One region of the Clostridium lapidicellarium genome, then DNA from elsewhere that is predicted to be linked to it. Evidence: riboswitches for the same ligand, from Rfam matches in the RefSeq annotation. Region 1 holds a riboswitch; each other region holds the start of a gene.
What was found. Region 1 has a riboswitch for S-adenosylmethionine ahead of AB8S09_RS13415 (amino acid permease). Riboswitches for the same ligand answer to the same signal wherever they lie in the genome.
Positions count from the first base shown of each region.

Region 1 (3,193 bases):
TGACGAATATTTCAGATAAAAGGCTTAACTATCCAAAGTAATCGTGTAGAAAATTTATATTAAATTTTACTTGATTAATTGGAATTTATGTAGTATCATCAAAATATAAATTATATTGAATGTGATGATGGGAAGAGTAGATTACACAATGCTATTTTAGAGAGAATTTCCATGTGGTGTGAGGAAGTCCTAGCGGGAGGTGATTGAAGTGCATCCTGGAGCACTGAGTCGAACCTGAGTGAAGTAGATTTCAGCGGGTACATCCGTTAAAATGTTGAGGTATGATTGTACCAATAAGAGTTTTATTTTATTTATCGTATTTTTATTTTGTGTATATGCGATTTATATTATATAAACAGAGTGGAACCGCGGGAACAAGCTCCTGCCTCTGTACAGAGGCAGGAGCTCTTTATTTTTCAAAATTCCGGAACTTGAAAAATATCAAATAAAATTTCAAAGGAGATTTTTATTATGGAAGTTTTTGACGACATAAAGGAAATGATAGGTAAAACACCCATACTGAAGCTGAATAGATTTAATTTGAAGGATGGAATCAATGTATATGCTAAACTTGAAAATTTCAATCCTGGCGGCAGTGTAAAGGACAGAATTGGATATTATATGATAAGACAAGCAGAGAAGGCGGGGAAACTTAAGAAAGGTTATACTATAATTGAAGCTACAGCAGGCAATACCGGACTTGGTATTGCAATGGGAGCCTTGAATAGGGGATATAAAGTGATATTTGCGGTACCTGAAAAATTTTCTGTAGAGAAACAGGTTCTTATGAGAGCACTGGGGGCGGAAATTATCCACACTCCGGAAAAGGACGGGATGAGGGGTGCCATTGAGAAATCCCGGGAACTTTTAAAACAAATACCAAATTCCATATCTCTGGGTCAATTTGAAAACAACGATAACCCTGAGGCTCATTATCTTACTACGGGGCCTGAAATATATGAACAGCTAAAGGGAAAGATTGATTATTTTGTTGCAGGAGCGGGAAGTGGTGGAACTTTTACGGGTGTGGCAAAATATCTAAAGGAAAAGGACAGCAGTATAAAGGCCATACTGGCTGATCCGGAAGGATCTACCCTGGGCGGCGGCACTGAAGAGCATGGGTATGCCATTGAAGGTATAGGAAATGATTTTTTACCTGATACTATGGATTTGAAGCTTGTGGATAAAGTTATAAAGGTAAATGATGAAGAAGCTTTTTTGCTGGTAAAGGATTTGGCGAAAAAAGAGGGGCTCATAGTTGGTTCCTCTTCAGGAGCAGCACTTGCAGCAGTATTGAAATTGGCCGATACCATAGACAGGGGAAATATAGTTACTATATTTCCAGATAGGGGCGACAGATATTTCAGCAAAAACTTATATGAATAATAAAAAATTTCTATTGACAAAATGGATAAAGAATTGTATATTGAATATAAGTTAAATATAAATAATTTATAATATTTATAGGTTTTCTTATCAAGAGAGGCGGAGGGACTGGCCCTATGATGTCCGGCAACCGGTTGTACAAATGCAATTGTACAATTAATGGTGCCAATTCCAGCAGGTATTACCTGAAAGATGAGAGGTAGCGGAATTTATACTTCCTGTGATTTCTCACGGGAAGTTTTTTTTAGCAATCGATCAATAAATCCATATAAAATTAAATAGTGTAATTCTTATCGAGAGTGGTTTGAGGGACTGGCCCTATGACGCCCGGCAACCTGTATATATAGTTTTTGTATATCACGGTGCCAATTCCAGCAGGTATTACCTGGAAGATGAGAAGCAGTAGAAATCTATATGCCTTCTCACATATAGATTTTTTTATTATTTGGAGGTTATAAATAAAAATGGACAATTATAGAAGCAGTAGATCATTAAAAAAGGATCTGAAGAACAGACATATTCAGATGATAGCTATCGGAGGAGCCATAGGTGTAGGATTGTTTTATGGATCTGCAGATGCTATTAAAACTGGTGGACCTGCCATAGTTTTGGCGTATCTGATAGGTGGAATATTTATCTTTTTCATTATGAGAGCTTTGGGGGAGCTGGCTGTTGACGAACCGAATTCAGGATCTTTCAGCGCCTATGCTACGCGTTACCTGGGAAATTTTGCAGGATTTTTTTCGGGCTGGACATATTGGTTTCAGGCTACTGCTACTGTCATGGCAGAGCTCACTGCCATGGGAGTGTACGTCCAGTTTTGGATCCCTCAATTTCCCAAATGGATCACCGCACTCATATTTTTATTGATACTTGTTGCAGTTAATTTGATTGGTGTTAAAATGTACGGAGAGTTTGAATTCTGGTTTGCACTTGTAAAAGTTGTTACAATAATATGCATGATTATTTTTGGAATGCTCATCATATTATTTGGGTTTAATAACGGTGGACAATCTGTTGGATTTTCTAATTTACAGAAAAATGGAGGATTCTTTGCCACCGGATTTAAGGGATTTATGCTTTCGTTTGTGTTTGTGACTTTTGCATTTGGTGGAGTGGAACTTATTGGCATAACGGCAGGAGAAGCACAGAATCCGAAAAAGTCCATACCCAAGGCCATCAATGACGTATTTTGGCGAATACTTATCTTTTATGTAGGTTCTGTTTTAACAATGTTGGCACTTTATCCGTGGAATAAAATAGGATTAAACGGAAGCCCTTTTGTACTGGTATTCTCTAAAGTTGGTATCCCTGCAGCTGCTTCATTTATAAATTTTGTAATTCTGACAGCTGCTCTTTCCGGAATGAACAGTGCCTTGTATATAAACGGGAGAATGCTTTACAGCTTGGCATTGAACAACAATGCTCCCAAAATATTTGGAAAACTGAATGAATCCGGGGTACCTTATGTAGGTACACTCTTTAGTATAATTGTGGCACTGATTGCGGTAATTTTAAATTATTTTATGCCAGAAAAATTTTTTACATATATTTCCTCGGCAACGACCATAGCTATTTTAACTGCATGGGGTACCATACTTGTAACCCAGTTGAAATTTCGCAGGGAAAAATCCAGAAAAGATGCTGAGATTGAATTCAAAATGCCTTTTTACCCTGTTTCTTCATATATTACCATAGCTTATCTTTTAGCTATTGTTGTCACGATGGGATTTCTGCCTGCTACTCGGGTTGTACTTTACATTGCACCTGTATGGGTGGTGTTGATGGTGGGAATATATAAATTACT
Region 1 covers NZ_JBGFFE010000025.1:10,742-13,934, forward strand. Annotated here, with positions in the region: gene AB8S09_RS13405 (S-ribosylhomocysteine lyase) at 1-41, shown strand, start outside; gene AB8S09_RS13410 (PLP-dependent cysteine synthase family protein) at 472-1,386, shown strand; SAM riboswitch class I at 1,471-1,585, shown strand; SAM riboswitch class I at 1,674-1,785, shown strand; gene AB8S09_RS13415 (amino acid permease) at 1,851-3,193, shown strand, end outside.

Region 2 (3,193 bases), on a different contig from region 1:
TACACCATAAGTTTGTAAAAAAATCATTATATTTCGTATTTCATTTTGTTTAGAATATGATTTTGATATTAAAGCTATTTTTTTCTCTCCTATGCCCTCAATTTCCCTTAATCTATTTATGTCATCATCCAGTACATGAAGAGTATTCTCTCCAAATTTCTTTACTATTTTTCTGGCAGTAACAGGTCCTATGCCGGATATAACTCCAGATGCCAGATATCTCTCTATACCAGTAACGGTGTTAGGTGTTATTTCCTCACAAACCTGAACTTTAAACTGGCGTCCAAAATGGGGATGCTGTACCCATTCTCCCAGGACTTTCAGATTCTGTCCTTCAACAATATAGGGTATGCATCCTACTATAGTTACCGTATTTTCTTCTTCTTTCATTTTAGCAACTACATATCCATTATCCTTATTTTGAAATATTATATCCTCTATAATTCCCTGTAAATCCTGCATAGAATCTCTCCCAATTAAATAACTATCAAATTCTATATCTCTGAATACAATTATAACACATCAATTTAACTTTAAAAAAGAAGTGCTGTAAAACTATTTTTAAAAATAATTTCAAGGCACTTCCCTTTATATCTAAATATATTTTCTTATTTCGTCAACCTTATCTAATTTCTCCCAAGGCAAATCTATATCCGTCCTGCCAAAATGTCCATAGGCTGCAACCTGCCTGTATATGGGTCTTCTTAAATTCAAATCTTTTATTATAGCAGCAGGTCTCAAATCAAATACCCTCTTCACTATATCAACTATTTTCTTTGCTGGCAATTTTCCTGTACCAAAGGTATCCACATTTATGGACACTGGTTTTGCCACCCCTATAGCATAGGCAAGTTGTATTTCTAATTTATCCGCCACGCCTGCAGCTACCAAATTCTTTGCCACCCATCTTGCAGCATAAGCAGCGGATCTATCTACTTTAGTCGGATCTTTTCCTGAAAATGCACCGCCGCCGTGTCTTCCATATCCGCCATATGTATCCACTATTATCTTTCTCCCTGTGAGTCCCGAATCTCCCTGGGGGCCTCCAACCACAAACCTTCCTGTAGGATTTATAAGATATTTAGTATCTTTATCCAAAAATTTGGATGGTACAACTGGTCTTATGACATTTTCAATTATATCTTTTTCAATCTGCTCTTTAGCTTCCCGTTCATCATGCTGGGCAGATACCACTATATTGTCAACCCTAATCGGTTTATCATCTTCATATTCTATGGTTACTTGGGTCTTGCCGTCCGGTCTCAAATATTTCAATGTACCGTCCTTTCTAACCTGTGCCAGCCTCTTTGCCAATTTGTGGGCCAAACATATGGGCATAGGCATGTATTCAGGAGTTTCATTAGTTGCAAATCCAAACATCATACCCTGATCTCCCGCTCCTATGTCATCTATTTCCTCCATCTGTCCACTTTTAGCCTCCAGGGATTTGTCAACTCCCAAAGCTATATCTGATGACTGCTCATCTATAGAAGTCATTACAGAACAGGTATCACAATCAAATCCATATTTAGCTCTGGTATATCCTATTTCCTTTACGGTCTTCCTTACTATTTTAGGAATATCAACATAACAATTAGTTGATATTTCTCCTATAACTAATATCATTCCTGTAGTAGTGGCAGTTTCACATGCTACCCTGCCATAAGGATCCTTCTCCAATATGGCATCTAGAATAGCGTCTGAAATCTGATCACACATTTTATCCGGATGTCCTTCTGTAACTGATTCAGATGTAAATAACTTTCTCACTTTCAATACCTCCACATCATGTAAAAATAAAAGCCTCTTCCAATAAGAAGAGGTTAAATAATTAACAGCTCTCTTATCTTGCAAATCACGTTGCAGGAATTGGCACCTTGGTAAATTTAAAAATTTTCCCTGGTTGCCGGGTTTCATTGGGCCTTTTTCCCTCCACCTCTCTGGATAAGAGTTTTTTACGGTAAGCTTACAATATTCACAAAATAAAAAACACTTTTCAGTGCTCTTGTGGTGGAGGAAGATGGATTCGAACCATCGAAGTCACTGACAACAGATTTACAGTCTGCCCCCTTTGGCCGCTCGGGAATTCCTCCACATATTGTACTGATATAGAATTCATTATAAAAATGGTGGGCACAACAGGGCTCGAACCTGTGACCCCCTGCTTGTAAGGCAGATGCTCTCCCAGCTGAGCTATGCGCCCGTAATCTTAACATCATTATTGGTGGAGGAAGATGGATTCGAACCATCGAAGTCACTGACAACAGATTTACAGTCTGCCCCCTTTGGCCGCTCGGGAATTCCTCCACATTGGTGCTGGCAGTAGGCTTCGAACCCACGACCTACTGATTACAAGTCAGTTGCTCTACCAGCTGAGCTATGCCAGCACATTGTAATAAATACAACGATGTTTAACGTTTAACGTAGTTTAGTATACATTTTTATAAGGTTATTTTCAAATTTCATATTCCATTGAAATTCAATATTAACTGCTTATTTCTCTTTATAACTCAACATCTCTTTTAAAATCATATACATATAATTTAGATCTAATATTTTACATGAGTCAATCATATAGATTATATATAGTGTACCCCATAAATATTATCATAAGCACTGCATGCATAAAAGAAGGTGAATGTATTGAGTAAAATAAAATCAAATTATAAAAACCCGCTGGCATACTACGACTTAGCTTATTTCTTGAAAGATCATATAAATAAAGATAACATTATAGTGTGCATCGGCACAGACAGATACATAGGAGACTGCCTCGGCCCCCTAGTAGGTACCCTGTTAAATCGTAAAAATTTCCCACTTCCCGTCTATGGCACAATCTCAGAACCAATACATGCTTTAAATATTGAAAATAAATTAAACAGCATAAAATCACTTCATCCCCACAACAGTATCATAGGAATTGATGCCTGTCTGGGCGAGATTGAATCCATTGGTGAAATACAAGCAAGAGATTTTCCCGTACACCCTGGTAAAGGGGTGGGAAAATCTCTCCCAAACGTAGGAGATTCATCAATAATAGGGATAGTTGATTCAAACAATAGTGAAGGTATATTCAGCAGCAGCAGTAATATACGTCTAAATCTAATCCTAAATATGGCTGAAGTAATACTTCATTCACTAATTCATTCATATTATCTCTATAATCACAAAATGTAGCTATGACATATTTAAT
Region 2 covers NZ_JBGFFE010000002.1:214,335-217,527, forward strand. Annotated here, with positions in the region: gene recD2 (SF1B family DNA helicase RecD2) at 1-462, opposite strand, end outside; gene metK (methionine adenosyltransferase) at 595-1,770, opposite strand; SAM riboswitch class I at 1,841-1,951, opposite strand; tRNA gene AB8S09_RS03005 (tRNA-Tyr) at 2,009-2,093, opposite strand; tRNA gene AB8S09_RS03010 (tRNA-Val) at 2,128-2,203, opposite strand; tRNA gene AB8S09_RS03015 (tRNA-Tyr) at 2,223-2,307, opposite strand; tRNA gene AB8S09_RS03020 (tRNA-Thr) at 2,312-2,387, opposite strand; gene yyaC (spore protease YyaC) at 2,644-3,177, shown strand; gene AB8S09_RS03030 (rod shape-determining protein) at 3,189-3,193, opposite strand, start outside.
Region 2: it holds a riboswitch for S-adenosylmethionine, as region 1 does, so the genes downstream of both, metK (methionine adenosyltransferase) here and AB8S09_RS13415 (amino acid permease) in region 1, are expected to answer to the same signal.

Region 3 (3,193 bases), on a different contig from region 1:
TCTCCTTTAAGACAATTAATTAAGCCAGTGCCTTAAACTTATCGTATCCATTTTCCTCTATTTCTTCAGCCAAAGACGCATCGCCGGTTTTAACTATTTTTCCGTTTACAAGTATATGGACATAATCAGGTTTCAAATATTCCAAAATATTGTTGTGATGTGTGATTATAAGTACGGAATTATCCTCCGTCCTGAGTTTGCTTACCCCTTCTGACACTATTCTAACTGCATCCACATCAAGTCCCGAGTCAGTTTCATCCAGCATGGCAAGTTTAGGCTCAAGCACCGCCATTTGAAGTATTTCATTTTTCTTTTTTTCTCCACCTGAGAATCCCACATTCAAATATCTCTTTGCATAGCTATCATCTATTTTCAAAAGTTTTAACTTCTCCTTCAATGCCCTTCTAAATGCCAGTATTCCACTTTTCTTGCCTGTAACAGCAGCTTTTGCGTTGCGTAAAAAATTTTCAACAGTTATTCCCTGTATTTCTTCAGGATATTGAAAGGACATAAATATTCCACGCCTTGCCCTTTCATCCACCTTCAAGTCATTTATCTTCTTTCCGTCAAATATTATATCCCCTGCTGATACAACATATTTGGGATGGCCCATTATAGTATTTACAAGGGTAGATTTCCCCGCTCCATTGGGACCCATTATAGCATGGATTTCACCTTTCCTAATTTCAAGATCAACTCCCTTTAATATTTCATTACCTTCAACTTCCGCCTTTAAATTATTTATTTCCAATAATTTTTTTCCCATTATATCTCTCCTTTATATCAGAGTATTTAAGTCATATTTGATTTTAAAAATCAACTACAATGTAAATGAGTATATAGCTGCGATAAAAATACCCGACTTAAATACTCAACATTGTATCTGATTATATTTTACTATTTATTTATCGAATAATCAACAATGAAATACCATTTTATATTTTCCCTAAAAGTTTTTATTTTCTGATAATATCCCAGTTCCCTTCAAACCACGTAATTTTATTTAAGCCTTATCTTTTCCTTTGTCTCTACCTGAATCACTATTCCATCCTGTATAACCAGCGTTATCGAGCCGTAATTTATACTTTTCAATGACTGTAATATTTTTTTAATATGCTGCTCTGAGATCTGATTTTTCTTCTTTACAACTTTCTCTCCCATTTTAATATTACCCCCTTTATATTAATTTATGAGCCAATTAAAAAATCCTCTTCATAAAAGAAGAGGATTTATATCAAATAAACGTAAAAGATTCAAATTAAGATTCTGCACTCACCTCATCTTCCAGAACTGCATTCTGATGGACTTAGCACCTTACATGCATTGATATGTCTAGCTGCACGGGTTGCTGAAACTTCATCGGGCCATTCCCTAAGTTTCTCTTGATAAGGATCAATATTAAATTATTAGTTTTAATTATATATCATAAAATCAACGTGGTCAACAAATTCTTAATTATTTTATTCAATTAAATATAACCTTCCGCATTTTCAGTTTCCAAGCTGAGTCCGTCTATGGACATACCTTCCTTAAGCTCTATCAGCAGACATTTTTTCCCTCTTTTATCCACTATCTGCCTTACACTGCCCAGGTCTTGAGGCCTTATGGTTATACTTGCACTCTCGTTCTCAATTTTCACTGATTTACTTTTAAAATTGGGAACTACATTTCTCGCCTTAAACTCATGATCTCCGCCGCATACTTCTTGAAAGGCATTTTTTACGGACTTGACACCTTCCACACCGCTTTCCTTCAAAACCCTGGCAATCTCGTTCGTATCCAACACCGGCTCTTCATCCTCTTCATCTTCTCTTTCAAATTTTTCATTTATTCTCCCATATATACTTTCCATCACACCTGGTTTTATTTTGCCTCCTACCACCGTATTCAACACATTTTTGAAATTTTCCCTTTCTTCAAGAGCAGTAGGTTTTACGGCACATTCCAATACCTTTTCCACAAAAGTGCTGTTAATTTGCTTCTTCTTAGAAGAGTAGTATACTACCTTGTTTATATCCACACATCCGCAGGTAAAACTCGGAAACATAAAACCATCCAGTGGTGCATTTAAATTTATAATCATGTCCAATGCAGAATTGGGTTTAAATTTCATTTCACTATAATCAAATTTCAATACTTTCTTTGGAATTTCCACTTTGTTTACACTGCATAATATAAATTCCACAGACTGCATGTAATCTTCAGCATCGTCTTTTTTATGACCCCTGTTTTTATTACTGCTGTAATACTCTGCTTTCACGAAATTTATCACCACGTCCGTATCATATGTATAATTCTCAGATATCCTGTCAACTATCTTGTCTCCAAAAGCAGCTATGTTTTCCCTGGAACTTAAAGCGCTGTACAGTATATGCTGCGTACTTTCACCGTCATCTGAACCAGTATCTTCCCGCCCGTTCTTTTTCTCGAAATCAAGTTCAAATATTTTGGAATCCAGGGATCCTGTAAGCACCTTTCTAAAATTATTCAAATAGAGCTCCCTTTTTTCTATCTCCATTCTTTCAAAATACTCCAGATCTCTCGTTATTATATTCCCGCCGTCTTTTTTTAGATACACACTATAAATTTCTTTAATAGGCAGCATGCAGCTACCCAATTTAAATTCTCTTCTTATATTCGACAAATCTTTTTTATTCATTTTCACATCTCCGCTCTACAAAATAAGTTATAAATTCACCTTATACATACTTATTTTAACAAAATATAATAACATTTGCCAAGAATATAGTATAAATCAAAAAAATTTGATACAATATAAACATAAAAATTTAAGGAGAATAACGAAATGTCTTGTAAAAAATCTGAAAATACAAATGAAAACACAATTAAAATTTATAATATAAGACAAGCTCTTAAAGAAAATATAAGAGAAGATCAGCTAAATGCCCTGGCTTTGGAAAAATCAACGGACAATAGGGCAAAAAACAGTACCAAGGCCAAAATTCATCACAGGGTACCCTTTTACAAAAACAAAAATATAACACTGCCGCTTCTGTCCGCAGTACTCGCTTTAAGTTTCACCTGTGCATCCTATTTCTATGAAACCCATATTTCTAAATATGTCGAAAAAAATAGAATTGCCGCTGAAAACATGGCTCTTCAAGGAAATATATCAGGTGCTTGTTCTCTAGTAGATAGAGCTTCAAATTTACGTCCGAACAACAAAACTCTA
Region 3 covers NZ_JBGFFE010000013.1:28,628-31,820, reverse strand. Annotated here, with positions in the region: gene sufC (Fe-S cluster assembly ATPase SufC) at 20-766, opposite strand; gene AB8S09_RS09800 (YezD family protein) at 1,000-1,161, opposite strand; SAM riboswitch class I at 1,275-1,392, opposite strand; gene AB8S09_RS09795 (DUF4317 family protein) at 1,469-2,659, opposite strand; gene AB8S09_RS09790 (FxLYD domain-containing protein) at 2,807-3,193, shown strand, end outside.
Region 3: it holds a riboswitch for S-adenosylmethionine, as region 1 does, so the genes downstream of both, AB8S09_RS09800 (YezD family protein) here and AB8S09_RS13415 (amino acid permease) in region 1, are expected to answer to the same signal.

Region 4 (3,193 bases), on a different contig from region 1:
ATTTTCTCCCCGATAATCTTTATCCCTTTCCCTATAAAAACAGTTTTAGTAGGAGAACAGACTGCAGTATAGCCCTTTTCTCTTATATCAAGAGGTTTCATAAATTTAAGGGCATTTACAATAGATTCTATGAATTCAGGATCTGTACCGCAGCAGCCCCCAAAAATCCTGACTCCTTTCTTAGCCATGATTACTATATTATTTGAAAATTCTTCAGGGGTTATATCATAAACCGTATTTCTGCCGTCGTATCTCGGAAGTCCTGCATTTGGCTGAACTAAAACAGGGATGGATGAATACTTTAATATTTCATCCACAATTCCCTGAAGTTCAGCTGGTCCAAGAGAACAATTTACTCCGAGGACATCTACCCCCAAACCCTCAAGTGCAACTACCATGGTTTTAGGATCAGTACCCATAAGAGTTCTGCCATCCTTCTGAAAAGTCATTGTACAAAATACCGGAAGAGATGAATTTTCCTTAGCTGCAAGAACAGCTGCCTTAGCTTCATACAGATCAGACATGGTTTCTATTAGGATCAAATCCGCTCCTGTTCTTTCACCTATAACAACCTGATTTTTAAACAGTTTATACGCTGCCTTGAAGCTTAAATTTCCAGTTGGTTCCATAACCTGGCCTATTGGACCTAGATCCAATGCGACCAATTTTCCTTTTCTCCCGGCCTCTTCTTTTGCAATTTTCACCCCGGCTGTAATAATATCCTCTATAGTATAATCTGAAGAATTATATTTAAGTTCATTGGCTCCAAAAGTATTGGATATTATTATATCCGCCCCTGCATCCAGATACTTTCTATGTATCTGTTTTATAACTTCCGCATCGGTCACATTTAAGATTTCCGGAAGTTTTCCAGGTTGAAGCCCTGATTTTTGAAGCATAGTTCCCATAGCCCCATCAAATAACATGAACTTTTTGTCAAATTTACTCAGTAGATTTTTAAATTTCATTTACTCCACCCCTTTTCAAATACAATTTTGCATATAAAAAGCCGCTTTTCCCAAGACAAGGAAAGCAGCTTACAATTTCATCTATAAAAAGCAATCTTTCTTATCTTTCAGAATTAATTCTATTCTGCAGGAATTGACACCGATACGTAACTGCCGGTTGTCGGATTTCACAGGGCCTGTCCCTCAATCTCTCTTGATAAGAATATTTTAATATTAATACTTAAAACCAAAATTGTCAAATGTATAAATTTTTTATTTTTTTCATTTTTCTCTTGACAAGTTATATAATCTTCTGTTATGATTTTCTTAATCAAATACGAAACTTCTTATCCAGAGCGGCTGAGGGACTGGCCCTATGATGCCCGGCAACCTGAATGATCATTTCCATTCAACGGTGCTAATTCCAGCAGACATATGCAAAAGCATGTAGTCTGAAAGATGAGGAGCATGAAGAAAAATCTTCTTGTATCTCATCGGCAGGAAGATTTTTTATTTTGCCAATTTAAATAGAAGTTTCGTCCAAAAATGTTTGATACATCAAAATATGAGGAGGAAATAAATATGAGTGAAAAGAGAAAATTAGGTTTTGAAACTCTACAAGTACATGCAGGACAAGTGCCTGATCCAACAACAGGAGCAAGGGCGGTCCCAATCTACCAGACAACATCCTTTGTATTTAAAGACGCTGACGAGGCTGCAGATTTCTTTCAGCTGAAAAAACCCGGAAATGTATATGCAAGAATAATGAATCCAACAGAAGATGTATTTGAAAAAAGAATAGCCGCTCTTGAAGGCGGAAGTGCAGGCCTTGCTACAGCATCAGGCTTGGCGGCAATATTATATGCCATATTGAACGTGGCAAATACAGGGGACAATATAGTTTCTGCCAGCACTCTCTATGGTGGAACATACGAACTGTTCTCTGTCACTTTGAAAAAGTTGGGAATTGACGTGACATTTGTAGATCCCGACGATCCTGAAAACATAAGAAAAGCAATCAAAGATAATACAAAAGCCGTCTATGCTGAAACCATAGGAAATCCAAGAATAAATGTATTGGATATAGAAGCAGTGGCAAAAATAGCACACGAAAATAAAATACCACTTATTGTAGATAATACTTTTGGGACTCCTTATCTTGTTAAACCAATAGACTGGGGTGCAGACGTAATTGTTCATTCTGCAACCAAGTTCATAGGTGGACATGGAACTACCATAGGCGGTGTCATAGTTGATGGCGGAAAATTCGACTGGAGGGCAAGCGGAAAATTCCCTGACTTCACTACACCTGACGAAAGTTACGGAGGACTTGTATATGCAGATCAAGGTCCTACCGCATTTGCTACAAAAGCAAGAGTGCAGCTTTTGAGAAATACCGGTGCCACATTGAGCCCTCAAAGTGCATTTTATTTCCTCAACGGACTTGAATCACTTTCACTAAGAGTTGAAAGACATGTTGAAAATACAAGAAAGGTAGTTAAATTTCTAAGCAAACATCCAAAGGTTTCATGGATAAACTATCCTGAACTGGAAGGAAGTCCATATAGGGAACTGGCTAAAAAATATTTTCCAAAGGGAGCAGGTTCTATATTTACTTTCGGAATAAAAGGTGGATTTGAAGCTGGAAAGAAATTTATAAATAGTGTCAAGTTATTCTCTTTACTTGCAAATGTGGCAGATGCGAAGTCACTGGTAATTCACCCGGCAAGTACAACTCATGCAGAACTAAACGCAGAACAACAGAAAGCTGCAGGAGTAACTCCTGATCTCATAAGACTTTCGATTGGCGTAGAGAGTATAGATGACATAATATATGATTTGGACCAAGCCCTTGCAAAAGCTTAATTAGACAACTTCCTAATCTTTTTATATAATTTAATTATAAAAGGCTATCCCTACAATTTGATGTGGAGATAGTTTTTTATTTTACAAATTTGAAATTATTTCATCTGTAAACTCGTCAGTAGTCGAATTCCCTCCAAGGTCAGGAGTTTTATGTTTTCCTTCTTCAAGCGTCTTTTCCACTGCCCTTTCAATTCTGTCTGCAGCTTCCTTTTCATGTAAATAATTTAGCATCATAACCGAAGACAGTATAATAGCTGTAGGGTCTGCCTTATTCTGTCCCGCAATGTCAGGGGCCGATCCATGTGCAGGCTCAAATATAGCTTGATTTTTTCCTATATTAGCTCCGGGAACCAATCCAAGTCCTCCAACAAGCCCAGATG
Region 4 covers NZ_JBGFFE010000015.1:6,312-9,504, reverse strand. Annotated here, with positions in the region: gene AB8S09_RS10465 (homocysteine S-methyltransferase family protein) at 1-968, opposite strand, end outside; SAM riboswitch class I at 1,066-1,171, opposite strand; SAM riboswitch class I at 1,292-1,413, shown strand; gene AB8S09_RS10460 (O-acetylhomoserine aminocarboxypropyltransferase/cysteine synthase family protein) at 1,530-2,813, shown strand; gene AB8S09_RS10455 (isocitrate/isopropylmalate dehydrogenase family protein) at 2,895-3,193, opposite strand, start outside.
Region 4: it holds a riboswitch for S-adenosylmethionine, as region 1 does, so the genes downstream of both, AB8S09_RS10460 (O-acetylhomoserine aminocarboxypropyltransferase/cysteine synthase family protein) here and AB8S09_RS13415 (amino acid permease) in region 1, are expected to answer to the same signal.